DNA from 2 places in the Pseudoalteromonas sp. TAP-3C genome. Region 2 is predicted to be linked to the other one. Evidence: riboswitches for the same ligand, from Rfam matches in the RefSeq annotation. Region 2 holds a riboswitch; the other holds the start of a gene.
The links. A riboswitch is a leader RNA that binds a small molecule or an ion and turns the genes downstream of it on or off. The one in region 2 is predicted to bind cobalamin.

Region 1: another riboswitch for cobalamin. It lies ahead of AC6H44_RS11295 (TonB-dependent receptor domain-containing protein); the one in region 2 lies ahead of AC6H44_RS02095 (ABC transporter ATP-binding protein).

What each region holds. Positions count from the first base shown of each region.
Region 1 covers NZ_CM187618.1:2,398,825-2,413,728, reverse strand. The annotation lists gene thiI (tRNA uracil 4-sulfurtransferase ThiI) at 1-21, shown strand, start outside; gene AC6H44_RS11310 (ketopantoate reductase family protein) at 40-942, opposite strand; gene AC6H44_RS11305 (VanZ family protein) at 935-1,288, opposite strand; gene AC6H44_RS11300 (YajQ family cyclic di-GMP-binding protein) at 1,440-1,922, shown strand; cobalamin riboswitch at 2,173-2,327, shown strand; gene AC6H44_RS11295 (TonB-dependent receptor domain-containing protein) at 2,376-4,199, shown strand; gene msrA (peptide-methionine (S)-S-oxide reductase MsrA) at 4,260-4,796, opposite strand; gene AC6H44_RS11285 (efflux RND transporter permease subunit) at 4,873-7,971, opposite strand; gene AC6H44_RS11280 (efflux RND transporter periplasmic adaptor subunit) at 7,975-9,027, opposite strand; gene AC6H44_RS11275 (DUF2982 domain-containing protein) at 9,266-9,970, shown strand; gene AC6H44_RS11270 (hypothetical protein) at 10,003-10,335, shown strand; gene AC6H44_RS11265 (Lcl C-terminal domain-containing protein) at 10,403-12,049, shown strand; gene AC6H44_RS11260 (Lcl C-terminal domain-containing protein) at 12,060-12,575, shown strand; gene AC6H44_RS11255 (ExeA family protein) at 12,708-13,625, shown strand; gene AC6H44_RS11250 (general secretion pathway protein GspB) at 13,637-14,665, shown strand; gene AC6H44_RS11245 (cyclic di-GMP phosphodiesterase) at 14,673-14,904, opposite strand, start outside.
Region 2 covers NZ_CM187618.1:456,346-471,249, forward strand. The annotation lists gene AC6H44_RS02085 (LysR family transcriptional regulator) at 1-291, shown strand, start outside; gene AC6H44_RS02090 (porin) at 451-1,380, shown strand; cobalamin riboswitch at 1,428-1,565, shown strand; gene AC6H44_RS02095 (ABC transporter ATP-binding protein) at 1,642-2,454, shown strand; gene AC6H44_RS02100 (FecCD family ABC transporter permease) at 2,441-3,463, shown strand; gene cobO (cob(I)yrinic acid a,c-diamide adenosyltransferase) at 3,484-4,083, shown strand; gene AC6H44_RS02110 (cobalamin-binding protein) at 4,083-4,931, shown strand; gene ung (uracil-DNA glycosylase) at 4,928-5,590, shown strand; gene AC6H44_RS02120 (DUF3545 family protein) at 5,652-5,840, opposite strand; gene tal (transaldolase) at 6,076-7,026, opposite strand; gene yaaA (peroxide stress protein YaaA) at 7,245-8,024, shown strand; gene srmB (ATP-dependent RNA helicase SrmB) at 8,138-9,364, opposite strand; gene AC6H44_RS02140 (tRNA1(Val) (adenine(37)-N6)-methyltransferase) at 9,441-10,139, shown strand; gene AC6H44_RS02145 (DUF2147 domain-containing protein) at 10,234-10,692, shown strand; gene fldB (flavodoxin FldB) at 10,743-11,264, opposite strand; gene xerD (site-specific tyrosine recombinase XerD) at 11,370-12,296, shown strand; gene dsbC (bifunctional protein-disulfide isomerase/oxidoreductase DsbC) at 12,361-13,089, shown strand; gene recJ (single-stranded-DNA-specific exonuclease RecJ) at 13,174-14,895, shown strand.

The sequences.
Region 1 (14,904 bases), 1.5 Mb from region 2:
GTTAAGGTATATCGTCCTTAATTTATTAAGTGCGCGGATTTAGTCCGCGCTTTTTTTTGCTAAAATCTCAGCAAGTAAGGCGTCATTATAAGGTGTTGCAATGTGATGTTGTTTTCCTTGTTCACTAATATACCCACAGATTGCCATGATCTCAGTTTGCCTATTGTGCATAACATCTTGTTGCATAGACGAGTAATTTTCCGCGGTCAAACTCATTACTTTATAGGCACGCTCAAGCGCATCAATAAGCTTAATGTTGAGTTTAAGAGCCTTTGCAACATAACACCCCTCGGTTAATAAATTAATAATTGCGCTGTTGTATTGTGGTGCACGTAACTGGCCATTTTTTATGTTGTAATGCGCGGTTAATGGATTTATGGCTATATTAACCAGTAACTTCTCAAAACGGAGTTGTTCAATATTATTGCTGATAATTAACTGCGGAATAGCGTTTAATTGCTCACGCAGTTTATGGCTATTTTCAATAGCCAGCGCGTTACAGCCACCCAATACGCTTTGCCCATTGCCCGTATGCTGGACTATATTAGGGTTTGATTTGAACCCTGCCATGCTGGTGGTTAAAAAGTACAGTGCTTGCTGCTTTTTTAGTTGTGCACTTAATTGTTCAACATTACCCATGCCATTATGGCTAAGCACAATATGGGCATTACTGGCTAAATAAGGGTGTACATGTGCAAACGCCGCTTGTACCGCAAATGCTTTTACCGCAAATAATACAATATCAAATTGAGCTTTGTGCGCTAACTGCTGTTGAGTGATGAAAGTGGCATTGATTTTTTCAGATGCATTATTATTATGGCTATAAAAACGCGTATTAATTGTGCCTTTTCGGGTCAGTACATAAACAGTGTGATGCCTAGCTAAAAAATGACTAAATAATAAGCCCATAGCGCCATCACCAATAACAAGTAAGTTAGCCATTTTGATTATTTTTACGCATTTTTAATAAAGGTTTAGCTAAAAAGTAGCTAGCTGCGCCAATAAAATCGGCAATGAAATCGGCCAGCGATGCTTGCCTGTATGGTAGCGTATCTTGCATAATCTCTATGGCCGCGCCGTAACCTGCGAGTAGCAGTATTTGTGTATATAAAGGGAGCTTAAACGCTTTATCCATGATCATGGCTAACAAAAAGAAAATACCAAAGTGTGCCACTTTATCAACATGGGGAAATAGGTTCGTCACACTCCCTTTAACTTCTTTTGCGAATAAAAAAGTAAATGCAACAATACAAATCAGAAAAATAGCTTGGTAAACACGCCTTGCCACGAAAAATCCTAAAGTCGTATAAAAAAGAATCCTCAGTATATCAAACTAATTTAGTATCGCACCTGAACAAGATGCAGAAAAATGTAAAGATTTATCATTTTAACGTTATAATTGCCGCATAAAATTAAGATTAGATAGTTAGGAGAACGCCATGCCTTCATTTGATATTGTATCTGAAGTAGAAATGAACGAAGCAAAAAACGCGGTTGATAACGCCAACCGTGAACTTGAAACGCGATTTGATTTTAGAGGCGTTGATGCCTCAATAGAGCTAAACGATAAAACAATTAAATTAAAAGCTGAAGCCGATGCTCAGGTTATGCAATTGTTTGATATTTTAGCGAACAAAATCTCTAAGCGTGGGATGGATGTGGCAAGCCTTGAGCTACAAGATATTTCACGCGCAGGTAAAAATGTGTTTCGAAACGTTGCTCTTAAACAGGGTATCGAAAAAGACATGGCTAAAAAAGTAGTTAAAGCCATTAAAGATTCTAAAGTAAAAGTACAAGCGGCTATTCAAGGTGAAGAGGTTCGTGTTACTGGCAAAAAACGTGATGACTTACAAGAAGCTATGCAAGTTGTACGCACGGCAGATTTAGGTCAGCCATTTCAGTTTAAAAACTTCCGTGATTAATTTATTGCTTCGAACTTGGCACTATAGGCGCTAAGTTCAAAGGAACATGTATAAAGCCAAACACGTTATATTGTTTGGCTTCTCTATTTTAGAATGTATGATAGTTCCGAACTCCGAACTCCGAACTCCGAACTCCGAACTCCGAACTCCGAACCCCGAACCCCGAACCCCGAACCCCGAACCCCGAGCTTATAGATGTATAGCCGTCTATTGACTTTTATGCTTAAAATAACCACAATAGCGGCCTGTTTTCAAGGTGCTTGCTAAACACTTCAATGGTGTGATTTTTTTAGCAAGATAATCGGGAAGTTGGTGCGTTTTCATTGACGAAATCAATCCCAACACTGCCCCCGCAACGGTAAAGTTTATCCTTACGGTAACTGAGTCCGGAGACCGGCCTTGAATTAATCTTACTTACTAACATCTTTGCGGTGGGCAAAGGTAGGGGACATGATGTTAAATAAAACCGCACTGGGTGTGGCCATTTCGGCTGCGCTGTCTTTTTCTGCATCTGCAGAGCAACCAATCGAAACAATAACAGTAACTGCTAATAAATTTGAGCAACCTGTGAATAATGTATTAGCGAGTGTAAACGTTATAAACCGTAGTGATATTGAGGCCAGTAATGTTCGCGATTTACCCACTTTATTAAACTCATACGTTGGTTTTCAAATTAACCCTAATGGTGGTTTTGGACAAAATGCCGGCGTATCATTACGTGGAATGGGATCGGGCGATACCTTAATTTTAATTGATGGGGTGCGTACCGGCTCTGCAACGCTTGGTCAAAAAGCACTGAGTAACGTGCCTTTAAATAGCATTGAACGTATCGAAATTATTAAAGGCTCACGAGCCGCGGTTTACGGCTCTGATGCATTAGCGGGTGTTATTAATATTATTACTCGCGAAGCGAATAACTTATCGCTTGATGTCACTTTTGGTTCAGACGCTTACCAAGATTATCAAGTGGCAGGCGCGGTTAAATCCGGCGATGTAACTACTGCATTTAATGCAGGCTTTGAAAAAACCGATAACTTTGACGTACTTCAAGGTGTAGCTTCGGATGACGATGGTTATGAAAATAAAAATGTTGGCTTTAAAGTAAATTATACACAGAGTAATTACGGTAGTTTTAAGTTGTTAGGTCAATACAGCGAGGGCTTTGCTGATTATGATAGTCCCTCTAGTCCGGCCGATAGCACGATTGAACGCAATGACTTTAAAAATTATCAATTGTCTGCTGGTTGGAATAAAAACTATAACAACCAAACGCACAGTATTGATATTGCTTTTGCAACCGATGATTCAGGCAACGATTATGTTGATGCGACAAAAGGGCCTACAACAAGTACGTTTATTACTAAACGTTCACAGATTGACTATAACGGACAATACCGTTTCAGCGACACCTTAAATTTTAGCGGGGGTGTTAATTGGTATAACGACGATGTATCGCAAAGTTCAATTATTTTTGAAGTGCAAGAGCGTGATGTGCTAGCTGTATTTGCTGGGGCATATTATAACTCAGATGCACTGCTTGCAAATTTAACAGTTCGTCAAGATGATGATGAACAGTTTGGCGATGAAACAACTTATACAGCCGCTGCAGGTTATCATTTATCTAACAACGCGACATTTCGTTTAAGTCAAAATACGGGCTTTAAAGCACCTACATTTAATGATTTATATTACCCACTATATGGTAATCCAGATCTTCAGCCAGAGACGTCGGTAAATCGTGAGCTGGGTCTGAATGTTGACTTTGAAACTGCACGTGTAGATGTGGCCGTATTTAGAAATGAGATTAAAGATCAAATTGCCTACGATACTAATTTCTCACTGACCAATATTAATGAGGCACGTTATGAAGGGATTGAGGTGAGCTTTGCAAACCAAATTTTTGGCTTTGATAATAATCTTAATTTTGCTTATTTAAGTGCCGAAGACAAAGAAACTGGCGAGGCTTTAAGAAATGTGGCCAGACGCACGTTTAGCTGGGAGCTTAAAAGGCAATTTGGTGGGTTTGACGCACGTATTGATATGCAATATCGCAGCGACCGTCAGGGAGTTGTAACACATTTAGGTTCTTATACACTTTGGAATTTAGCGGGTAACTACCAAGTAAACGAACAAATTACAGTATCCCTTCGTGTAGAGAATTTATTTGACAAAGACTATAACGTGATAGATTCTCACCTAGACTCTACAACGACAGAAGTATATTACTATAATGCGCCCGAACGCCGGTTTTTTGCAGGTGTAAATTACCAGTTTTAATTACTAATACGATATTAATTAATATACAAAAGCCCGATTTAAATCGGGCTTTTTAATACATTACTTATCTAAAAACTCTTCAAACTCAGTTTCAAACTTATGCAGCTTAGGGGCAATTAAAATACTACAATAGCCTTGCTCGGGGTTTTCATTGTAGTAGTCTTGATGAAAACTCTCAGCAGGGTAGAAGGTTGTTGCTGGGCTGAGCTCTGTTACTATCGGTTCGCTAACATGTGTTTGCAGCGCAGCAATAACAGCTTGCGTTTGCGCTTGTTGCTGCTCATTGTGGTAATACACAACGCTGCGATACTGAGTGCCAATGTCGTTACCTTGGCGATTTAATTGAGTGGCATCGTGCAGAGTAAAAAACATCGCGAGTAAGGTTTCAAAACTTATAATACTCGAATCAAACTCAACCCTAACCACTTCTGCATGGCCGCTGTTACCCGTGCAAATGACTTTGTAGGTTGGGTTATCAATATGCCCACCCGTGTAGCCAGAACAAACGCTCAGTACACCGTTAACACGTCTAAATGCTGCATCAATGCACCAAAAACAGCCGCCGCCGAGTGTTGCTGCTTGTGTGGTCGAACTCATAGATAGTTCCTCAATTGTATGGAATGCGCGCATCAAATATGACGCAGTAGCAACTAGTTACGACGCCTTGAGTCACTTAGATCTCTTTTTGCGGTTTTTCAGCGGCTTGTTTATCAAGTTTTTGTTGTAAAAACTCTGGTGATTGTGTATTGCGTGCAAGTGCGTAATACGCGGCTGGTACCACAAACAATGTGAGTATGGTTGCAATAGTCACACCTGTAAATACCACCACACCAATAACCATGCGGCTTTCCGAACCCGGGCCTGAGGCCAGCACTAAAGGCACGGCGCTCATAACTGTGGTTAGTGAAGTCATTATTATCGGGCGCAAACGCTGTGTAGCGGCTTGTAAAATTGCCTCACTAAACTCCATGCCTTTGTCGCGTAGTTGATTAGTAAACTCAACGATAAGGATACCGTTTTTAGCACTTAACCCGATAAGCATAACAATGCCTATTTGGCTGTATATGTTAAGGGTTAGTCCCATACTCCAAAGTCCAAACATAGCCCCCATTAAGCCAAGTGGTACGGTTAGCATGATAACGAGTGGGTGTACAAAACTTTCAAATTGAGCGGCAAGTACTAAGAAGGTCACCGTTAAGGCCAGTACAAACACATAGGTCATGGCAGAGGCGCCCTCATAAAACAGCTCCGACTCACCTTTATAAGCAATCGCACCATCAATATCGTTTTCCTGTGCGGCAACTTCATTTAAAAAGTTTAACGCTTGCTCTAATGTATAACCCTCTGCAAGGTTAGCGCTTAGCGTAATTGCACGCATACGGTTGTAACGATTTAAGCGCGAAGCAGTTGCTTCCTCTTTTAAGCTAATAAGGCTATCAAGAGGAACAAGTTCACTGCTGCGTGATTTAAGATAAATGTTTGAAATATCAGTAGGATTGACAAAGTCTTCTTTGGTTCCTTTTAATATTACATCGTACTCTTCACCACGATCGATAAAAGTGGTTACCCTACGTTGCCCTAGCATGGTTTCTAGGGTTCGGCCTACATCGGATAGCGAAACGCCTAAATCGGCGGCCTTGTTTTTATCAATACTGACTAAAAATTGTGGGAAGGTTTCTTTGTAATCATGATCAATACGAACAAGCCCTGGGTTTTTCTCGGCGCGCTCAATGATTCTATCGCGCCAATCTGCAAGTTGTGCATAATCGTTACCTTGTAATACAAACTCGATGGGGCGCGATGATCCGCCACCGCCAATACCTCTGCGCATAATGGCAAAAGCACGCACATCAGTGACTTCTTGCATTTTGCCACTTATTTCATCCATGACTTCCCATGTTGAGCGTTTGCGTTTATCCCAATCAGCCATTCCGACAATAGCAACACCGCCACTGCCACCCCAGCCAGGCACGCGAACTAACACACGACTAAGCTCGCCAGATTCTGAGTAAGGCATCAAGCGCTCTTCAATTTTTGCCATGTTAGCAGCATTATTCTCATAACTGGCTCCTTCAGGGCCATTCATTAGCACAAAAAATGTACCGCGGTCTTCTTTTGGGGTTAATTCCGATGGTATTTGTAAAAATAATGAGTAACTAACAAATCCAGCTAGCACTAAACACAGCATTAAGCCCCATTTACGGGTCATGTTTGACGCTAAAGAATGACGGTATCCATTTTCTAATTTTGTGAAAAAGCGATCCATGACTTGGCTAAACTTACTTTCTTTTTCTGAGGCTTTAAGTACTTTTGAACACAGTGCCGGAGAAAGAGTCAGTGCCGTTATACTGGAGAAAAACACCGCAGCACTGACCGCCATTGCAAATTCTGTAAATAGTGCGCCAATTCGCCCATCCATAAAAACCAATGGCACAAATACCGAAATTAGCACTAGCGTAGTGGCGATGATTGCAAAACCAACCTCGCGTGCACCGCGATAAGATGCAAGTAAAGGCGGCTCACCAAGTTCAATACGCCGGTGAATGTTTTCTAGCATGACAATGGCGTCATCCACCACCAAGCCTATTGCCAATACCAGTGCCAGTAATGTTAATAGGTTAATTGAATAGCCCATTGCTAATAAAAACATAAAACTGCTGACTAAAGCGACCGGTACAGTGACCGCAGGGATAAGAGTGGCACGAATGTTACCTAAGAATATGAAGATAATTAGTACGACTAATCCCATAGAAATTGCTAAGGTTTTATAAACCTCGTTAATCGACTCCTTAATAAATATTGAAGAGTCGTAACTGTCTTCTATGGTGGTACCTTGTGGTAAATTGCGTTTAATTTTTTCAAGTTCACTGCGTGCGTTATCTACCACAGTTAAAGTGTTGGCCTTGGCTTGCTTGACTATGCCCATGCCTATCATGTTGCGGCCATTACCCCGAAATAAACTTTCGTCATCGGCGGCTTCTAATTTAACGTCGGCTACTTCACCTAAACGCACCAAATAGCCATCTTCGCCTCGCTTTATAACAAGGTTATGAAAATCTTGTTGGCTTTTGTAACTGCGTGCGGTTCGTACAGTAAAGTCACGATCGACCGATTCAATTTCACCCGCAGGAAGCTCCACATTTTCACTACGCAGCGTTTGCTCTATATCGCTCGATGTTATGCCTCTTGCTGCCATAGCTTGACGGTTTAGCCATACTTTCATAGCATATTTACGCTCACCGCCAATACGTACATTAGATACACCATCAACAACAGCTAAACGGTCCACAATAAAGCGCTGTGCATAATCAGAAAGTTGTAATGAATCCATAGTTTCACTATTAAGTACAAACCAAGCAATCGGGCTGTCATCACTGTCTGATTTTGATACTTCCGGCGGGCGAACTTGCTCAGGAAGGCTATCGAGTGCACGTGCTACTCGTTCACGCACATCATTTGAGGCTGCGTCTATGTCTCGGTTGATATTAAACTCAATGGTAATATTTGAGCGACCGTTTCGGCTCGACGAGTTAATACTTTTAATCCCTTCAATGCCTGATATACGATTTTCGATAACTTGGGTTATTTTAGTTTCAATGATTTCCGCTGATGCACCTGTGTATTCGGTGCTAATATTAACAATAGGTGTTTCAATATCAGGATACTCACGCAGCGGCAGCATGCTAAAAGCGACCAGACCAAAAGTGAGTAACAGTAAGTTAATAACAATCGCAAAAACGGGGCGTTTAACGCTAGTATCGGTAATTTTCACGTGTTACCCCTTAACGCTAACTTTGCTACCAGAGCGAATTTTAATAATTCCCTCGGTTACTATTTGCTCGCCATCGTTTAGCCCACTGTCTATAGCTACCCAGCCATTATTTCTACTGGCCACATGTACTTCAACACGCTTGGCGATACCATCTTCAATTTGAAAAACATAGTGTTTATCTTGTAATGGGATAATGGCTTTTTCAGGCACCATAAGTGCTTGATTGCTGCTTAGTTCTAATGCGGTATTAAGTAACATTCCCGGACGCAGTAAACCAGATTTGTTTGCAAAACTGGCGGTAACTTCGACACTGCGTGTCACTGAGTCGATGCGCGAACTAATATGAGTTACTTTACCGCTAAACGTTTGATCTGGGTAAGCGTCATTTTGAGTGATAACCGTCATGCCGTTTTTCAGTTGAGCCAGGTATTTTTCAGGTACTTTAAAGTCAACTTTAATAATGCTTATGTCATCAAGGGTGGTAATAATCGTACTGTTATTAACATAAGCGCCTACTGATATTTCTCGTTTTCCCAATAACCCAGAAAAAGGCGCGGTAATCGTCATTTCATTAAGTTTGGTTTTAGCGCTTTCTAATTGTGCTTCGGTGGCATCAACCCGAGCGAGTTGTTCTTCAAGCAACGATTTTGCTGTAGCCTGTGATCGAGAAAGTTCGGTGAGCCTAGCTAATTGACGTTTTTCTTCTTGTAAATTAATGCTAAGTTCTTTAATGGCAAATTGTTCTTGCAGGTTTTGCAATTGCACTAATTTTTGCCCTTTACTGACTAAATCGCCGTCTTCAAAGTAAATACTAGTGACATAATCGTTTTGAGCGCTTTTGATATAAATAGCCTGATTAGCACGGGCACTGCCGATAGCCTCAATCATAATCGCATTTTCTTGCGATTTTACGGTGTGAGCCGTAACTTGGGTTGTCGTTGGTGAGTAATCAGCTTGTTCGCCCTGCGATACTGGAAAATATAAATAAACACTAAATATTATTAGCAACGAAATAATAAATGGAAATAAGGCTTTACCTGATTGTCTTGAGTACATTGTTTTCATACCTGAAAATAGATTATAACCATTGTACGAAATCAGGAGAAAAAAAGGCGGTTATGTATCTCGTTAATTTGTGCGTTAGGCGTAAAAATAAATAATACTATTGCAAATAGGGTCGATAATGGGAATAACTAAGTGAATTTTAAAACCACATGCAAAAGCTGTTTAATGTTAAGAAGGTTGGTATTGTGGGCTATTATTATGTTTATATTCTACATGGCGTTTTTTCAGTATGGTTGATATAAAAAATACAACCCTTAAATACCGAGCTCAAGGTGCTAAAAATGGTATAGAAATACTCACTGTGGGAAGTATCGGGTTAATTTTCATTATGGTGTTTAACCTATTGCGCCCAGGTCACATCAGTATTATTGAGATTTTTTTAGTAAGTTTGTGTATTGCAGCTATTTTAATCGGTTTTTTAAAAACACAGGAACCTTTTTATAGTATCATTTTAACTGAGCAGCAATTAACATATCAGCATAAATATGGACATTGGGATTTGATTCAAGAAAATTTTCACCATTGTGGTATTCCTACTGTTGAAAATGGGGTTGATTACCTTGAGCTTAACGCGATTGGTATTAAACTAAATGATATAGATGCGTTTTTAACTGCTTTAGCACCAAGAATAGCGGGTAAATTATTGATAGAGCAGCGACATTTTTTTATGCAAGTTGTTCAAAAAAATTGCAAAAATGGGCATTGCCCATCACAATGGTTAGTTGAAGATAATAAATTTAGGTCAAAAAAAGGAATTGATTATAATGGGCTAATAGCAATGTTTGCTAATAGAGCCAAGCATCTTCAGCTTCTAACAGGGTATGACTTATTATTGCCCGCAAGTGCGATAGAAAGTGATATTTGGGAATTTAGCGCAAACTTAAATAAATGGAAGCGCAATCCCTCTGCGTTTATAAAGTCGCAGTTTGAATAATATAATCACTCACTGCGGAATTAGGAATAATTATGAGCCAAGATAGATCTTTTATTAAAAGTGGCCGAAATACCATAATACACAAAGACAGAAAGCTAGATTTAGTGATTGTTAATGGTGACGATCATCCTCGAATCAAAGTAACAGGTCATGGCCTTGAGCCATTTAAAGAAGAGCTGCCAAAAAATCGTCGCGACGCTAAAGAGCGTTATTTAGATGTCGTTTATATAACGAGTGCCGATGTGTTTAGTGAAGAAAAACAATTATTATTTGTTCAAGCATTAGATGGCCGCGAATATAAAATAGATTATAGTAAAATTGGCACTAGATTGTTTGTGCGTATTCATCAAGATAGTTACATGTAGCCGTACTTTGGCACTTTTTTTGCTTGTTTATCTTTTTAGATAATTTTAAAAGACAAGGGTGCTGTGTATGAAAGCAATGTCGTTAATATCGCTGATGTCATGTTTGCTTTTAGCAGCATGTGGAGGGGGAGGTGGCGCAAATAATGATGTTATTAAAACGTCTGTATTTGCAGGAAACGATGTTCAAATCGTAGAAAAATCAGAATTCACTATTGCTGCGAAAGGCTCTCCCGTTGATGGAACATTTACATGGCAACGAGTCAGCGGCCCTATAATAGATACTTTTCCGCTTGAAGGCGCTGAACACACTCTGACCGCGCCAGATGTGAAATCTGACAGCGAACTAGTATTAAGGGTGAGTTATCAAACTGTAGATGGAAGTTTAGTGACCGATGACTTGAGCGTTTATATTACCTCTAACAATCAAATCCCTATTGCAGTTGTTACTCAGATTGCTCCTGCAAATTTACCCTCAGTCTATAACGACATTGTGACTCTTAGCGGTTTAGAGTCAATCGATCCAGACGAAAATGGTGAAGTCAGCAGTTACTTATGGCAATTATTATCAGGGCCTGACTTAGCAATAGGCAGTTATATCAATCCAACGCTTAACTTCCCTCATCCACTTTTAGAAAATAACAGCAGTTTAAAATGGCAGCTCACTGTTACTGATGATGAAGGCGGGGTGTCAACATCGCACTATGATATGACCCTTGATAAAACAGCAAAGGTGATAATTGCCAATGCAGGCGCTGATCAAACAGTAGAAGAGTTTGATCAGGTTATTTTAGATGCAACCAAAAGTGAAGCAGCAACCGAGCCTTATCAGTGTCAGTGGCAGCAACTTAATGGTAACACAGAGGTTCTTGCGAATTCACAATCTTGCATAACCAGCTTTGTTGCCTCTGATATTGATTTAAATGCGACTTTGAGCTTTGAAGTTCAAGTTATGGACTCAAAAGGACGCACTGATACCGATACTGTATTTATTGATGTAACACCTAAAGCGCTTGGGTTAATTAACGATACAGGGGTTGGGGAGTGTTATAATAATACCCAACGAATTAATTGTAATAATGATGATTTTCCTGCTCAAGATGCTGAGCTTGGACGAGATAGCTTTGCTAATAGGTTAGGCAAAGTAGGCAAAGGTAATCTTGCCTTTGACTACACTAAACTCGATGAGTTTGCTGATGAACTATTAGATGACGCCCAAAATTTCAGTTGTATACGAGATAATACAACGGGCCTGGTTTGGGAAGTAAAAAGTCCTTATTCCGGCGTGTTACCTAACACCACACTGCGTGATGGGCAAAATCGCTATATTTGGCAAGGCACGGTTAACAGTGCTGATGTAACTGGAACGGCTAATACCACATGCCCCAGCAATGTTGATTGCGGGCTGCAAACCTATATTGATGAAGTCAATGCACTTGATTTTTGTGGTGGCAGTAACTGGCGTTTACCTAGTTACACTGAGTTATTAAGTTTAATTGACTACGGTAAACAAGGGCAAAATACATTAATAGATACTGCCTTTTTTCCACATACACCACCGGCTAATACTCTAAAACATTTACGTTATTGGACCTCGCAAACAGCGGTTGATGGCGGCAGTTTATCGCAAGCTTATATCATCGACATGAGTAATGGTAACGACTTAGCTTATCCAAAAAATAATACCGCTTATGTGCGCTTAGTTAGAAATCGTTAAGGGGATTGTGATGAAATTTATTAAGATTTCTGTGTTATTTGCTGTAGGATTGAGCTCATCACTGGCAGCCCAACAGTGTTATGAAGAAGTTGGGACTACAGACGACACGGAACGATTTGCAACTAACATAGATGGCACTGTATTAGATATTGAAACAGGGCTAATGTGGCAGCGTTGTAATTATGGGCAAGTTTACAATGGCCAAACAAACAGTTGCGATGGTGAAACCCAGTCATTGAATTGGCAGGCTTCGCTCAAAGGCGCGCTTGACGATACCACCGCAGGGTATAATGACTGGCAAGTCCCTAATATTAAGGAATTGGCCAGTATTGTTGACCATCGTTGTGTAGAACCAAGTATTGATGAAAGCGTATTTTTGGCAACTAAATTACAAAATTATTGGTCTAATACCTCAGGTATTAACAATATGAATTCGGCATGGGTTTATCAGTTTGCCAGCGGTTTAAACAGCTTGCATGCTAAAACAAGCAACGTGTATTTACGCCTAGTGCGTTATGAAAAATAACGGTAACGGATAAAAATCTGCCCCCAAATTCTCTGTTTTACAGTATTTTTATATTAAAGCCTGAATGTAGTTGTCACTCAGGCTCTTTTTTTGACATGATAGAGCGTGAATTAACGACCAAGGACTATTAAGGTGTATTTAAGCTATTTTGGTTTACAAGAAAAGCCATTCTCAATTTCGCCTAATCCCCACTATTTATTTTTAAGTGAGCGTCATAAAGAAGCGTTAGCGCATCTTACTTATGGGTTAGGTGAAGATGGTGGTTTTGTGCTGTTAACCGGTGAAGTGGGCACGGGTAAAACCACCATAACGCGCAGTATGTTAGAGCGCCTACCTGAAAACACCCAAGTAGCGATGATCCACAATCCCGCTTTATCTGAGCTAGAGTTGCTAGCCAGCATTTGTGATGAGCTAAAAATTAGTGCTGATGTGCAAAATCCAACGCTGAAAAGTTTAACGGATGTCATTAAAAAGCAGCTTGAATTTAATAATAAAGCAGGTGGTCATACTATTTTAATTATTGACGAAGCTCAGCTACTTGCCCCCGACGTGCTCGAACAGTTACGGTTATTAACCAATATTGAAACAAATCATAAAAAATTATTACAGATAGTATTAGTCGGTCAGCCTGAATTACAGCTGCTTTTGAAGCGCAACGAGTTAAGGCAATTAGCACAGCGAATTACTGCCAGATACCATTTGTTAGCGCTAACCGAGGGGCAAACCATTGCCTATATTCAACACCGATTGCACATAGCGGGCTGCGATGAAAAAATTTTTTCAATGCAAGCCATGCAAATGGTGCATCAGCTCACCGGCGGTGTGCCACGATTAATGAATCTTGTTTGTGAGCGCGCGTTAGTGGGGGCTTTTTCTAAACAACAAAAGGTTGTTGGCAGTGATATTGTTAAGCAAGCGGCGAGTGAGTCTTTACCTATCGACTTTATTGCAACCAATAACAAGCCTCACAAAACTCGGTTTATTTGGCCTTATGCTGTTGCTGCGTTAACGCTTTTTAGTGCAGGGATTGGCCTGTCATTTGTTTTTTAGTTAGGTGATTCATGTCTTATTTATTAGATGCATTAAAGCAGTCAAAACACGATACCATGAGCGCAGAGCAGTATGACTTACAAGCGCAAAAATTAAAACAACAGCGTCAGTTGATGACTTATCGTCGCATTAGCTTTTTACTTGCAGGAAGTTTATTTGCAACGGGTATATTGGCCAGTGGTTTTTTTGTTGGTGAGTGGTTACAAAAAGAAAACATAGAAATAAAAAATGATGTTGTTCAAAATGATGTTGTTCAAAATGATGTTGTTCAAAATGATGTTACTGAAAAAAAGTCAGCATCAGTTGTAGAAAAAACCGTTAACGCTGAGGAAGAACAAACGGCTGTTCACGCTGTGATAACCCCTCAAGCAACGCCCGCGCTTAACAGTATCCCTGCTTTAGCTGGGCAGCTAGTATATGTACAAACCCCAACGGGTGTGCAGCAAATGCTGCTTACGCCCCAAGGGCAGTATTTATCTATGAACACTAATCAGGCTATTCAGGGGCAAACGCAAAATTATTCAGCTCAAAATAACCCTGTATCAGGTTTGCAATCTTTATCTGTTCAGCCGCAACTGGCGCAAACTCAAACCACAAAAAAAACACTCAGTGCTGATGAGTTGAGTAAATATAAAATATTAGGTAAACCGCTTAATCAAAATGTGCCTGAGCAGCAAGCATCGCCAACTGAACTTAATACTGTGGCTAACCCCCTTAAAAATGCGTTTGCGCAAGCTGTTAATGACACTGAGGCCGCAGCCAACTACGAAGTAACTCAAGGCTCCTATCATTCATCACGCGTGCAGCCTGTAGAGCTATTGCCCGACGGTTTGCAAAGTATGTTACCGAGCATTAAGTATCAGGCGCATATTTATTCTTCAACTGCGGATAAGCGTTGGATAAAACTCAACGGCAGAGAGTTATACGAGGGGGAGTCCATCGGGGCGCTGAAAGTGCTAGAAATAACGCCCGATCAGAGCGTACTTGATTTTGATGGTTATGAATTTAGCTTAAAAGCATTGCAGGATTGGCCGCAATAGTGGCCAATTAATTAAAAATAGAGTGCTTATAAAAGCCCTCTAAGTCTATGTTGTATTCTTTTGGTTTTACTGCTGATTCGAGGGTGTCTTGGGTTCTTTTATTTGATAAATCGATATCTTTAACTTCAATGTAACGCCCATGTTTTGCATTAAAAAACGTTTTTACAACTGGTTTTAATGGGCTGGCGGGGTTACTTTGGGTCACTAGCCCCACTTTTTGGCTAGACAGTTTCACGAGT
Region 2 (14,904 bases):
CTTTGGCATGCACGTCAGTTTACTGGTAAAACGCCGCCCTATTTTAGAACCAGTACAGGGCGAATTGCGCTTGATTTAATACTGCAATGTGGCGGCAGTGCGTTTATTCCGCAGGTATTGGTTAAAGATTATTTAGAAAAGGGCGAACTTTTTCATGTTAAAGGGGTAGAAAATACCTCAAGAGAGGTATTTATTGCCTATCATAAAGATAATGAACAAAAAGAGTTAATAGAAACCTTGGTTAATTTACTGTTGCAGATGACACCAAATTTATCTGATAAAAGTAAGTAGTCGCTAAATAATTGCTTTATGTTATTTTAATTTCATAATTAATACACTTTTATTAACCTTTAAAGTCATAAATATGTCTGTTGTAATATTTTTGTCATTTAGTGGTGGCACACTGCTGCTGTTTTAAAAGTGAGTCTTTGTGATTATCGAGGAAATAACATGAAATTTGTAAAATCGAGCGTATGCTTTGCTCTACTCAGTGGTGTATCGTTTAATGCATTTGCAGAAGTAACTATTTACGGTAAAGCAAATGTAACTGTTCAATCAGCTGATGAGGGTAAAGGGTCATTCACTGAAATTAAAAGTAATGCATCTCGTTTGGGGCTAAAAGGGTCTGAAAATATTTCAGACGGCTTAGAGGCTGTTTACAAGTTTGAATTCCAAGTGGATGTGTCTGATGCTGATTCAAAAGGCGATGACGATAATATTTCAGCGCGTAATCAATATGTAGGCTTAAAAGGAGCGTTTGGAGAAATAGTCATTGGTCGCAACGATACAGCACTGAAACAAGCGCAAGGTAAGCTTGATTTATTTAATGACCTTGAGGGCGATATTAAAAATACCTTCAAAGGTGAAAACCGTTTAGGTAACTCAGTGTCCTATGCTTCAAGCAGTTATGAAGGCTTTAAAGTATTAGCATCATTTATTGCAGAAGATGATATTGATGCAAAAAATGGTTACTCCGTAGCATTAACTTACGGTGACGCAGGCCTTAAAAAGAGCGCTGTATATGCTGCTATTGCTGCAGACAGTGAAGTAAACGGTTACGATGTAATACGTGCAACAATACAAGGTAAAATTGAAAACTTTAAATTAGGCGCTATGTACCAAACACAAGAAAAAGTAGATGGCAGCGCTGAAGCCGATGGTTACTTAGTGAATGCTGCTTACCTTATGGGTAACAACACGTTTAAAGTACAATACCAAGTAATGGATTTTGATAACAGTGATGATAAAAGCGCGGTATCGGTAGGTGTTGATCATAATATTAATAAAAACTTCAAGGTATTTGGTTTTTACTCAAGCTTTGATATGAACAATAATGTTGACCAAGATTACCTAGGTTTAGGTATAGAATATAAATTTTAAGTGACGCTTTACTCCCCCTTCATTTTTAACCGCACTCAGTTGAGTGCGTTTTTTTTGCTTTAAATTATTTGCTTATCTGCGCATAATAGCAAAGCATTTGGAATGAGGTTCAATTCCTCAACTATTCCCGTAACTGTAAGCAGTTTTACTGTAAGTCAGATACAAATGCCTTAAAACTTCATTTAACGAGCGGGTTAACTCATTTTATTTTTGGTACTTATGCGTACTGAGTGTGGGTGTTTTCCTGCCTAGGGTAATTATTTGCACACTCAAACCTCGAAAAATTCACCGCTTTTAACCGTTAATAACGTCTCTTGGCAGGTAGGCTCTACCTCAATTCTTAAACACATTAATGTGAGCATTGAAAGTGGGAAGTTTATTGGCTTAATCGGCCCTAATGGCGCGGGTAAGTCAAGTTTACTGCGGTGTTTATATCGATTTAATCGGCCATCAGCAGGTGAAATTAAATTGAATAATACTAATATTTGGCAGCTAAAAAGCGAAGACTACGCCAAGCAAGTCGCGGTTGTATTACAAGAAACGCCGCTGCAATTTAATCTCTCGTTATTCGATGTCGTGGCGTTAGGGCTTACTCCTCATAAAACGCTATTTAGCTCAACCACTCAAGCAGATAAACAAAAAATAGCGCAGGCGATTAATCATGTTGGGCTTCAATCGCATAGCACTCAGTTATTTGACTCACTCTCGGGGGGTGAAAAACAGCGTGCGTTTATTGCCCGTGCTATTGTACAGCAACCACAATTACTGATTATGGATGAACCGACCAGCCATCTCGATGTTAAATATCAAATTCAGCTCATGGAGCTGGCTAAATCTTTAGGAATTACTGTGTTTGCCTCATTTCACGACTTAAATTTAGCCGCAGCAATGTGCGATGAGTTGGTAATAATTAAAAGCGGAGAAATCATTGATGTCGGTAAGCCTAATAAGGTGATCACCGAACAAATGCTTGACCACGTTTTTGGTGTTTGCGCACAAGTGAATACTCACCCTCAAATAGCCACCAGTGGCGACGCTATTCCACACATTACTTATTATTATGGATACCAATAACATGGTGGCTACCCCTAACCACTTAGTTGCGTTAATCATCACACTGCTATGCGCTGTATTAAGTTTATTTATAGCACTTGGCTTTGGCGCAGCCCCCACTTCATTGATAGAGGTATATCAGAGTTTAATGTTTACCAACGAGCCTTCGTTTACTAGCCGCATCATTATTGAGTTAAGAATGCCGCGCACATTACTGGCCTTTTTAGCGGGTTTTGGCTTAGCGATTGCTGGTTTAATACTACAAACTGTCACCCGTAATCCATTAGCAGACCCTTATTTATTTGGTATTTCGTCGGGGGCTTCATTAGGGGTGGTTATTTTAATGTCGTTTGTGGGAATGGGGGCAGGCATTGCCTTATCAGGGGCTGCATTAATTGGCAGTTTAGTGGCTATGGGGTTATTAATTCTAATTGCAGGCAGCCAGCGCAACGCGCAAGTTGAGTCGATGTTGTTGGCAGGGGTGGCCTTATCATTTTTATTTAGTGCGTTTACCAGTTTGCTGCTCTATTGGAGCGACCCGCAAGCCGTTGCGGCTATATTATTTTGGACTTTAGGTAGCTTTGCGCGGGCACAGTGGCAATCGTTGCTGTTACCTGCTTTAGTGATTATGGTATGTACAGCGGTAATGTTGGGCTTTAAGCGCCAACTTAATGCGATGTTGTTAGGTGATGAAAGTGCAACAACGCTTGGCGTACGTGTTCATCGTTTTAGAATTTTAATGCTTGTTTTAAGCTCGCTGATCACCGCCGTATTGGTTGCAAATTGTGGCGGAATTGGTTTTGTGGGTTTAATGGTGCCACATATAGTGCGCTTTTTTATCTCTCAGGGCAGCAGTGTTGGGTTATTAATAACAGGATTAGTAGGGGGCACCTTTATGGTATGGGTCGATGTACTCGCTCGCTCGCTATTGAGTAATCAAGAGCTTCCAATCGGCGTGGTTACCGCGGCTATCGGTAGCTTGTTCTTTTTGAGTATATTGTATTTTCATCAGCGTCGACTGTATTATTAAAATTTATCAAGGGGGTAACAATGAGTGAATCAAATAACGATAAGCACCAACAGCGCCAGCAAAAAGTAAAAGAACAGGTTGATGCACGAGTAGCCGCAGCGCAACAAGAAAAAGGTATTTTTCAGGTTATTACCGGCAATGGTAAAGGCAAATCAACCTCTGGTTTTGGTGTGGTTGCACGTTGTGTTGGGCACGGTAAAAAAGCCGCCGTGTGTCAGTTTATTAAAGGCACATGGGAGTGTGGTGAGCGTAATTTACTGCAAGGTGCAGGGGTTGAATTTGCTGTTATGAATACCGGTTTTACCTGGGATACGCAAAATAAAGAAGCCGATACCTTGGCTGCGCAAGCAACATGGCAAGCGTCAAAACGTATGCTAAGTGACAGCAGTATTGATGTGGTATTACTCGATGAACTTACTTATATGGTGACCTATGGTTATATTGAACTTGATGAAGTGGTGGCTGCAATTTGCAATAGGCCGCCGATGCAGTCGGTGATTATTACTGGGCGTGCTGCGCATCGCACCTTAATTGACCTTGCCGATACCGTAAGTGAAGTGCGTAATGTAAAACATGCTTTTGAATCAGGTGTAAAAGCGTTAAAAGGCTTTGATTATTAATGATTAGGCGCGCTGTAATAGGGCTTCTACTGGTTATTTTAAGTGCGCCGCAAGCTTTGGCGGGTAATCAGCTGCGTATTGTAGCGTTAGCGCCACATATAGTTGAAAACTTGTTTGCAATTGGCGCTGGCAATATGATTGTGGGCACGGTTGAGTATGCCGACTACCCAGTAGCAGCGAGAAAAATTGAGCGTATTGGCGGTTACAATGGCATTTCCATTGAAAAACTACTGATGCTTAAACCCGACCTGGTGATTGCTTGGAAAGGAGGTAATCAGGCTGAAGATTTAATACAGATAAAACGTTTAGGAATTAAATTGCATGTCAGTGAGCCCCGCTCTATTGACGATGTTGCAGCAGAAATACTTAAACTAGGCCAGCTAACCGGCCATATTGAGCAAAGTAAACAAGTCGCTAAGGCATTTACAATCAGGCTTAATGCGATTAAAACTAAGCAGCAAGGCAAAGCGACGCTTAGTGGGTTTTATCAATTATGGCCAGAGCCTATGATGACAGTCTCAAAAAATACCTGGATCAATCAGTTAATCGAAACCTGCCAAGTAAAAAACGTATTTGCAGACAGCAATACCGATTACCCACAAATTAGCATTGAAAATGTAATCGTTGCGAAACCACAGATTATTATTATCCCTGATGAAAAATCCACGCACGTAATACCTGATGTTAATTGGCAGCTATGGCCTGAAATTCCGGCGGTTAAGTATGCGCAGTTTATTAGCGTCAATGCTGATTTATTACATCGTTTTACCCCTAGAATGCTCGATGGGCTTATACAGATGTGTGATAAAGTAGAGGCATCGAGAGAATTTATTAAGAGTCAATTATGAACAACTGGGCATCCTTTTTAAATCAAGAGCTTAAGCAAACCTATATGCAGCAAACCCTTGAATATGTTGCCAATAAACGAGCTGAAGGGATTGCTGTATACCCGCCTGAATCACAGGTATTTAGCGCGTTTGATGCAACCCCACTGCGTAATATTAAAGTAGTTATATTGGGGCAAGACCCTTACCATGGAGAGGGGCAAGCACACGGCTTATGTTTTTCAGTATTACCTGAGATTAAAAAGCTGCCGCCTTCACTTAAAAATATTTATAAAGAATTAACCACTGATATTAATGGCTTTATTACACCAGAACATGGTTATTTACAACGTTGGGCAGAGCAAGGTGTGTTTTTGCTCAACACGGTACTCACGGTCGAGCAGGGGCAAGCCCACTCGCATAAACATTTAGGTTGGGAGCAATTTACCGATAAGGTAATTGCGCATATAAATGAGCACTGCCAAAATGTGGTGTTTATTTTGTGGGGCGCACACGCACAAAAAAAAGGTAAAAGTATTAACCGTCAGCGACATCATGTATTGGCGGGGCCACATCCTTCCCCGCTTTCGGCTCACCGCGGTTTTTTTGGTTGTCAGCATTTTTCAAAAACTAATGCATTGTTGCAAGCAAACGGTGGACAACCGATTAATTGGCAAGTGTAACAGGCATTAAAAAAGGCTTTCATAAATGAAGGCCTTTTTAGTTGCTATTAGGATTTGTAGATCAAAACTCCAACTCATCAATAGCAACACTGTCTGCAAAATAGTCGAGCTCCTGTAGTTCTTTGCGCAATCGTTGTCTGTCTTTTATTGCTTCTATTTCGCGCCATTTTCTTTTTTTATTTTTTTGAGAGGTTTTTTTCGATGTATCAGAACCGTCTAATATTTCTATTATTTCATTTAGGCTATCCATTGATTATCTCCTATTGACCACTTTTTGAACCTCAGCAGTATTAGCAGTATTAATACCACAACTATAAATAAAATAGAATATAAATGTGACAAAACTGTTACTAATGGATGGTGTTTTGATGAAGATCAATGAGGGCGGCATTTAAATGGGGACAAAGCGAATATTTAAAATAAAGTTGCAGGTATAAAAAACGCCGCAAAAAGCGACGTTTTTAAACAAGTTAAGCCGCTATTAATTACATCGCTGTAAAGCGCGCTTCTAATTGTTCTTGGGCATCAGCAAATGCGCGAATACCTTCAGCTAGTTTTTCCGTTGCCATCGCATCTTGGTTATGTAACCAACGAAACTGTGCTTCGCTAAGCGGCTCTGGTTTTGGCTCTTTAGGAATATCTGTTTCAAGCAAATATTCTTGTGCATCTTCAAGATTACCTAAGTCTTCTAATAAGTTAGGACTAATAGTGAGCTTGTCACAACCTGTAAGAGCAATAATTTCACCAGTGTTACGAAAACTTGCGCCCATAACAACGGTTTTATAGTCGTGACGTTTGTAAAACTCAAAAATACTACGTACCGACTGTACACCTGGGTCTTGTAGTGGGTCGGTTGGTTTTTCCATGCCATTTGCCACGTGCCAATCTAAAATTCGGCCAACAAATGGTGAGATTAAAAATACGTTTGCATCAGCACAGGCGCGTGCCTGAGCGTCGCTAAATAATAAAGTAAGGTTACACTTAGTGCCTTCTTTTTCTAATTGCTCAGCCGCTTTAATACCTTCCCAGGTTGACGCTACTTTAATTAAAATTTTGTCTTTGCTTACGCCTTCTTTTTCGTAAAGACTTAGGAGAGTGTGTGCTTTGTTAATCGTTGCTTGGGTATCAAATGATAAACGTGCATCAACCTCAGTAGAAATATAACCCGGTACAATGGCGCTAATTTCTTTACCAATTAATACAGCAAAATAATCGCAAGCGAGTTCTAACTGTTTTGCCGGCAGTTGCTCGGTTTCTTTTGCATATTGCCATGCTTTATCTAGATAAGGTTTGTAAGCTTCAATTTCGCTGGCTTTTAAAAGTAGCGATGGATTAGTCGTCGCATCTTCAGGTTGATGTTTTTTTATTGCTTCTATGTCGCCCGTGTCGGCCACGATAGAAGAATGTTGTTTAAGCCTTTGTAGAGCGCTAGTCATTTGTTTTTCCTCATTCCAAGCATGTTAAAAGAAAATCTTATCTACCTTAATATAACTATACTGCAACAGTGTAACAATGCTTGATAGGTCTTATGTCCTTATCAATAAAAAAACGGTAACGGTTGAGTTTTAGGTAGGATAATTTTAAACAAAACGTGCTTTTCGTTTAATTTAATGTTGAAATTGACATTAAATAATTTACAAGTCAATAGCTAACTATGATCACTGTTATTTCACCAGCAAAAAATCTTGATTACGACACGCCACCCGCAACAAATAAGTTCACTCAGCCTGAATTACTTGAGCACAGTGAAGCGCTCATGAAAGTATGCCGTGAACTAACGCCAGCACAAATTTCAAGTTTAATGAAAATTAGCGATAAACTCGCAGGGCTTAATGCTGCGCGTTTTAGTGAATGGGCGCAGCCGTTTACAACTAATAACGCCAAACAAGCGGTACTTGCTTTTAATGGCGATGTTTACGGCGGTTTAGATGCTAATACACTCACTGCTAAGCAGCTTGATTACGCACAGGGTCACCTGCGTATACTTTCGGGTTTATACGGGGTGTTAAAACCCCTTGATTTAATGCAAGCCTATCGTTTAGAAATGGGAACAAAACTTGAAAACAGCCGGGGTAAAAACTTATATGAGTTTTGGGGCAGTGTAATTGCGAATAAACTTAACGGCGTACTAGCAACGCAAGATGCACAATACTTAGTAAACCTAGCCTCTAACGAATACTTTAAAGCGGTAGATAAAAAAACACTTGACGCACAAATCATTACGCCACACTTTAAAGATTGTAAAAACGGCCAATACAAAGTGATTAGCTTTTACGCTAAAAAAGCACGCGGCATGATGGCGCGTTACATTATCGAAAACCAAGTTACGCAATTGAGTCAGCTTAAAGAGTTTACCGTGGCCGGTTATTACTTTAGCCCAGAGGCAACCACCAAAGAGCTTGAGCCGGTATTTTTGCGCGAAGAGCAAAACTAACACAGGTTTTAAAATATATAACAAGCCATGCATTGCATGGCTTGTTATGTTGGCGTTATTTTTGTGTATCTTAGATTTTTAGCTAAGCTTAAATTATGGCAATAAAGTTAATGTTACTTTTTCTTTTTAACTTTGGCTTTTTTCTTCGCTTTCATTTTTACTAAATCTTTACGCTTTTTAACCGGTGGCTTGGCTTCTTTGTGCTTTGGTTCTAATCCTTTAAATACACGACGTTTTAGCTTCTGCTCTATGTAACGTTCTACTTTGTAAAGTATGCCAATGTCGTGCGCTTCAATGAGTGAAATCGCAATCCCTTTTTTACCAGCACGGCCTGTACGACCAATACGGTGTACGTATACATCTGCGGTACGCGGCATGTCAAAGTTAATCACATGACTAATGTCAGCAACATCAATGCCGCGTGCTGCCACGTCGGTAGCGACTAAAATCCGCGTTTTACCACTGTGGAAGTTTTCCATGGCTTTCATGCGTTTATCTTGTGGCATTTCGCCACGTAACCACGCGGCTTTTACACCGTTATTGGTCAGTTCACCAATTAAAGTTTCTAGGCGCTCACGGGTTTTTACAAACACTATTGCTTTGCTTACATCAGGGCCGTTTAAGGTATTAACTAATAGCTCAAGTTTGTGGCGATAATCATCAGCTAAATGTACCCATTGATGAATCTTCGCTTTTTCTTTACGTGATGATTCAGCTTCAAGCAGCGCTGGATCGTTTAAAATTTGCTCTGCAAATCGTTCTACGCTGTCGCCTTCAAGGGTTGCTGAAAATAAAAAGCACTGGCGACGGTTTTTTGCTTCTTCACAAATACGCATCATTTCTTTACGAAAGCCCAGGTCTAACATGCGGTCTGCTTCATCTAGAATGAGCATTTCTACGTTTTCTGCGTGAAAGTTTTCAGTTTCTAAATATTCCATTAATCGCCCAGGGGTAGCGATTAAAATGTCGTTATTGTTTTCAAAAATTTCTTTATGTGTTCCGTAGTTAATACCGCCGGTAACGACTCCGATTTTTAACTGGGTTTGCTTTGCAAGTATTTCACATTGCTCATGAATTTGATAAGCAAGCTCGCGTGTTGGGGTCATAATTAATACCCGCGCAAAGCCCGGATCGCGACGCGGAAAATCCATTAAATATTGAATTGCCGGAATTAAAAATGCCGCCGTTTTACCCGTGCCGGTTGGAGCCGATGCTAAAATGTCGCGCCCTTGTAACGCCTCAGGAATGGCTTGTTGTTGAATGCTCGTTGGGGTTTCAAAACCCATTTTGTTAATAGCATTAAGTAGCTTATCATCAAGATCAAAATCAGAAAATTGCATAGCGTGTCAAAAATAGGGGACAATTGCCGCTAATTATACGCACTTAAACCTACTTGGTGAATGAAAAGGTGAAAAAATGTCTGGTTTTGCATTTAAACAATTTAAGGTTGAGCACGACCAGTGCGCCATGAAAGTCTCTACCGATGGTATTTTACTGGGTGCATGGGCTGATTTAAGCGGGGCGAGTTCGTTACTTGATATAGGAACCGGTACAGGGTTGCTGGCGTTAATGTGTAAGCAACGAGCGCCACATTTAAAGGTGAGTGCGGTGGAGATTGACAAAGCCGCTTACCAGCAAGCTTTACAAAATTGCCAGCAAAGTCCTTGGCCAGATATTACTATTTCTCATCAGGGCGTGCAGCAGTTTGAGCCCACGGTTTTATTTGATTGCGTTATCGCTAATCCGCCTTATTTTAATCACAGTTTAAAAGGTGATAATGCAGCGCGTAATATTGCTCGCCATACTGATGGTTTGAGCTTTGTAGAGCTCATCGCTGCGTTTAAACGTTTAACGCATAAACAGGCACACTTTAATTTAATTTTGCCCAGCGAAGAGGCGCAGTTATTCATAACCTTGGCGCAGCAGCAAGGGCTGTATTTAAACCGTCACTGCCAAGTACAAGCTATGCCAAATAAACCTTTTAGCCGCAGTTTGATGACGTTTAGTTTTGATAATAGCGAGGTAAGTAAAAGTACCTTATGCATAAGGGAGCTAAATAATACTTACAGCCAAGATTACATTTCACTGTGCAAGGCGTTTTATTTAAACATGTAATACCAAGGTGTATACCTAAAGCATTTTTACGTAGAGTGTTTTATTTAGAGTTGTTAGTATGGCGCCATTATTGACTCATGTTTAAAGTAATCTGATGAATTTATTAACTAAAAAATCAAAAAAAATACTATTACTAGCCCTTTTAGCGGGCAGCTTATTTAACACTTATAGTGTGTTTGCTAACCCCACACCGGTTGGGCTTTGGAAAACTATTAACGAAGAGACCAACCAAGCAAAGTCGTACGTGCGCATTACTGAGAAAAATGGCGTGCTGACTGGCAAAATTGAAACAATACTTAATAAAAATAAGCAAGATGCGCTTTGCACTGAGTGCGATGGTGATAAAAAGAATCAGCCTATGTTAGGCATGACTATTATTGAAGATGTAACTTATGCCGGTGACGGGAGTTGGGAAGACGGTGAAATTCTCGACCCAAATAACGGTAAAACCTACAGCGTGCGTTTAACACCGCAGCAAAATGGCGAAAAACTTGAAGTGCGCGGTTATGTGGGCTTTTTTTACCGTAACCAATACTGGTTAAAAGTAGAATAGTTAAAAATTAAAAAGCGCTGCATGGCAGCGCTCTTTGCAATAGCGCTGAGTTATAGGGTTTCAGCGTACTCTGTCATCACTTGTTCTACCCACGTGGCAATGCGCTCATCGCTTAGCTCGTATTGACTGTCTTCATCAAGCGCTAAACCAACAAATTGTTTACCGTCTTCGGTAAGGGCTTTAGACGCTTCAAACTCATAATTACTGTCGTTCGGCCAAAAGCCAAGTTGAGTAATGGCTTGGGCATTTATTTCATCATGCAACATGCCTAATGCGTCTTGAAACCATTGGCCATACCCTTGCTGGTCGCCCATACCAAATAAGGCAATGGTTTTACCATTTAGGTCAACGTCTTTTATGTCGTCCCACTTTGATTCCCAATCTTCTTGAATTTCGCCAAAGTCCCACGTCGAAATACCAAAAATGATAAAGTCATATTGCTCAGCGTTTTTAAGCGGCTCGTCTTTAATATTATGTAAGCTGACAATGTCGGCGCCAATAATATCGCGTATTTTTTCTGCCGCCATTTCTGTATAGCAGGTAGTAGAACCAAAAAATAAACCAATCTGCATCGTATTTATCACTGTGTAATTGCCTGTTATGATAGGCTCAAGTTTACCGTAAGGTATTTTTAATTGATACCTTCTCCCGTGGTATTGCCAACATGAGATCACACTGTGACAACGTTATCTGACGATTTACCTGAACAAAATACTGAGCTAAGCAGCAATAGCGATTTTTTAGAGCGCTTTTTAGATAATCTTTACTTAGAGCAAGGCGTAAGTGAGAACACGTTGAGCGCTTATCGCAGTGATCTAGACAAGTTTTGCCAGTTTTTAAAAGGCGAAAATTTAATGACGGTAACCAGCCTTGACGTCGAAAGTTACCTAGCACACCGCGTTGATTTAGGGCTAAAACCACGCAGTACAGCACGTAGTATTAGTGCATTAAAACGTTTTTATCAGTATTTTGTGCGTGAAAAAATAATTAGCGACTCACCGATGGTGAATATTGCTCAGCCAAAGGCAGGGCAGTCGTTACCAAAAACACTTTCGGAGGCCGAAGTAGACGCGTTATTAAGTGCGCCCAATATTGAAGAGCCAATGGGGCTGCGCGATAAAGCCATGCTGGAGTTACTGTATGCAACTGGCCTGCGGGTAACTGAGCTGGTGGGGCTTAGAATGGAGCAAATAAATTTGCGCCAATCCGTGGTGTTTGTAAAAGGTAAAGGTAACAAAGAGCGGCTAGTGCCATTAGGTGAAGAGGCCATGTACTGGCTTGAGCAATTTTTAAAGCTCGGGCGCGCACAAATGATAAAACATGCCACCGATTTTGTATTTCCCTCTAAGCGAGGAGTGGGCATGACACGACAAACTTTTTGGCATCGGATCAAACACTATGCTATTTTGGCATCCATTGAGTCGCCGTTATCACCCCACACCTTGCGACATGCGTTTGCAACGCACTTGTTAAATCATGGGGCTGACTTAAGAGTGGTACAGATGATGCTTGGTCACAGCGACCTATCAACGACACAAATTTATACCCATGTGGCGAACGAGCGATTAAAATCGGTGCATGCAGAACATCATCCTCGCGCTTAAGCGAATTTTTTGTCACTATGTCGGTCATATAAAAGATAAGTATTTTTAAGATAGAGAACCCGTTATGAAAAAATTAATGTTAGCAGGTGCCATGTTGTGCACTAGTTTGAGCGCCTTTGCTAATGGCGTTGCAATAACACCCGATGTCAATGATCCTATCGTGACAAAATTTGCTGCGCTTGGGGTAACCGTTAAACAAATTAATTCAAGTCCGGTTGCAGGCTTAAAAGAATTGATCACTAACAAAGGCGTGCTGTATGCAAGTTCAGACGGTCAGTTTTTAATGCAAGGTACGCTAATTGATTTAAACAACCGTAATAACTTAACCGAGCAAGCACTCAATGGTGTGCGCCAATCGGGGTTAAAAGAATATGAAGACTCAATGATTGTATACAAAGCGCCCGAAGAGAAGCATAGCATTACGGTATTTACTGATATTAGCTGTGGTTACTGTCGTAAATTGCACCGTGAATTAGATGACTTACTTGATGCGGGCATTACAGTTAAATATTTAGCGTTTCCACGCGGTGGCTTACAAGGGCCAGCCTATGCAGATTTAATGAATGTGTGGTGTGCGAAAGATCAGCAAGAAGCACTCACTGAAGCCAAAGCGGGTTCAGATACGAAAATAGTAAAAAATTGTAGCGCACCGATTGCAGAGCATTATCAGTTAGGCCAGAGTTTTGGTATTAGTGGTACACCGGCCATTATTTTAGAAGATGGCACGATGATCCCAGGTTACCAACCAGCGGCGGCATTAAGTGCTGCGCTTGAGGCAAATAAAGCAGGTTAATTTAATACTGCAAGTATGTGTTTAAAAAGGCCTTAATGGCCTTTTTTTGTCTTTAATTATGAATATAATAAGTTAAAAATCAGCATGAAAAAAATGATCATTGCGCGAGAACCCGTTGACGACTCTCACCTACCGAACCATCTTCACCCTGTTATTAAGCAAATATACGCCACGCGTAATGTTTCTCATGCCGATGAATTAAACAATAGTGCGGCGACCTTACTCGACTTTAAATTATTTAAAGATATAGACAAAGCCAGCCACCTATTAATTGATGCATTGCAAGCGCAAAGCAAAATACTGATTGTGGGCGACTTTGACGCCGATGGCGCAACCAGCACCGCGACTTTAATGCAAGGCTTGGCGATGTTTGGTTTTGCGAATTTAGATTACCTAGTACCAGATCGTTTTAGTTTAGGCTATGGCCTAAGCCCCGCATTGGCAGAGCAAATAGTGACTATGGGGCCCGATTTAGTGATCACCGTAGATAACGGTATTTCCTGTATAGCGGGGATTGATATTGTTAAAGCAGCGGGCATAAAAGTACTGGTAACAGATCACCATTTACAAGGCGAACAACTGCCTAACGCCGATGCCATTGTTAACCCTAATCGCCATGACTGTGATTTCCCCTCTAAGTCGATAGCGGGTGTTGGTGTGGCGTTTTATTTACTCATAGCCCTGAGAAGCGCACTGCGTGAACAAGGCTATTTTGAACAACACCCCATGCCAAACATTGCCGATTTGCTTGATATTGTTGCCCTTGGCACGGTGGCCGATGTGGTGGCACTCGATGCGAATAACCGCACGTTAGTGCATCAAGGCTTGGCGCGTATTCGCAGTGGTAAAACCCGCCCAGGTATCACTGCACTCATTGAAGTGGCTAATCGTAATGCAGCCCGTTTAAGTGCCAGTGATTTTGGTTTTTCATTGGCGCCGCGCTTAAATGCAGCAGGGCGCTTAGATGACATGAGTTTAGGTATAGCCTGCTTACTTAGTAGTGATATAAATCAAGCAAGGCGAATAGCCGGTGAACTTGATAGCTTAAACTTTGCCAGACGTGAAATAGAGCAAGGCATGCAAGTAGAGGCGCAAGCGGTACTCGATAGGCTCGCGTTCAAAGACAACAGTGTGCCCGATGCCATTTGTTTATACCAAGATGATTGGCATCAAGGGGTTATTGGTATTTTAGCGGGGCGCTTAAAAGAAAAATACCACCGCCCAACAGTGATTTTTGCGGGAGGCGAAAACGGTGAAATAAAAGGCTCATGTCGCTCAATTGAAGGCTTGCATATGCGCGACCTACTAGAGGGATTAAACACCGCCCAGCCCGGCTTAATTAATAAATTTGGTGGCCATGCAATGGCGGCAGGTTTAACTATTAATGAGCAGCAGTTTACAGAGTTTAAACGTGCCTTTGATAGTGCGGTTAGCGCGCAATTGAGTGAAGAAAGTAAACGCTGTATTGTGTTTACCGATGGCGAGTTACCTAATGATTGCTTTAGCATGGACTTTGCGCAGCTCTTAAAACAATCAGGCCCATGGGGGCAGCAGTTTCCTGAGCCAATATTTGAGCATACCTTTGAAATAATACAACAACGTATTGTGGGTGAAAAACACTTAAAGCTGGTGTTAAAGCATCAATCAGCACGCTTAGTTGACGCCATTGCTTTTGGCATTGATGTAAAAGCGTGGCCAGATACTGAGGCGCAGTTTGTTAAAGTAGCCTACCAGCTCGATATAAATGAGTTTAGAGGTAAATTTAGCTTACAACTAATAGTAAGAGAGCTTGAAAAAGTGGGCTAAAAAAGTTCT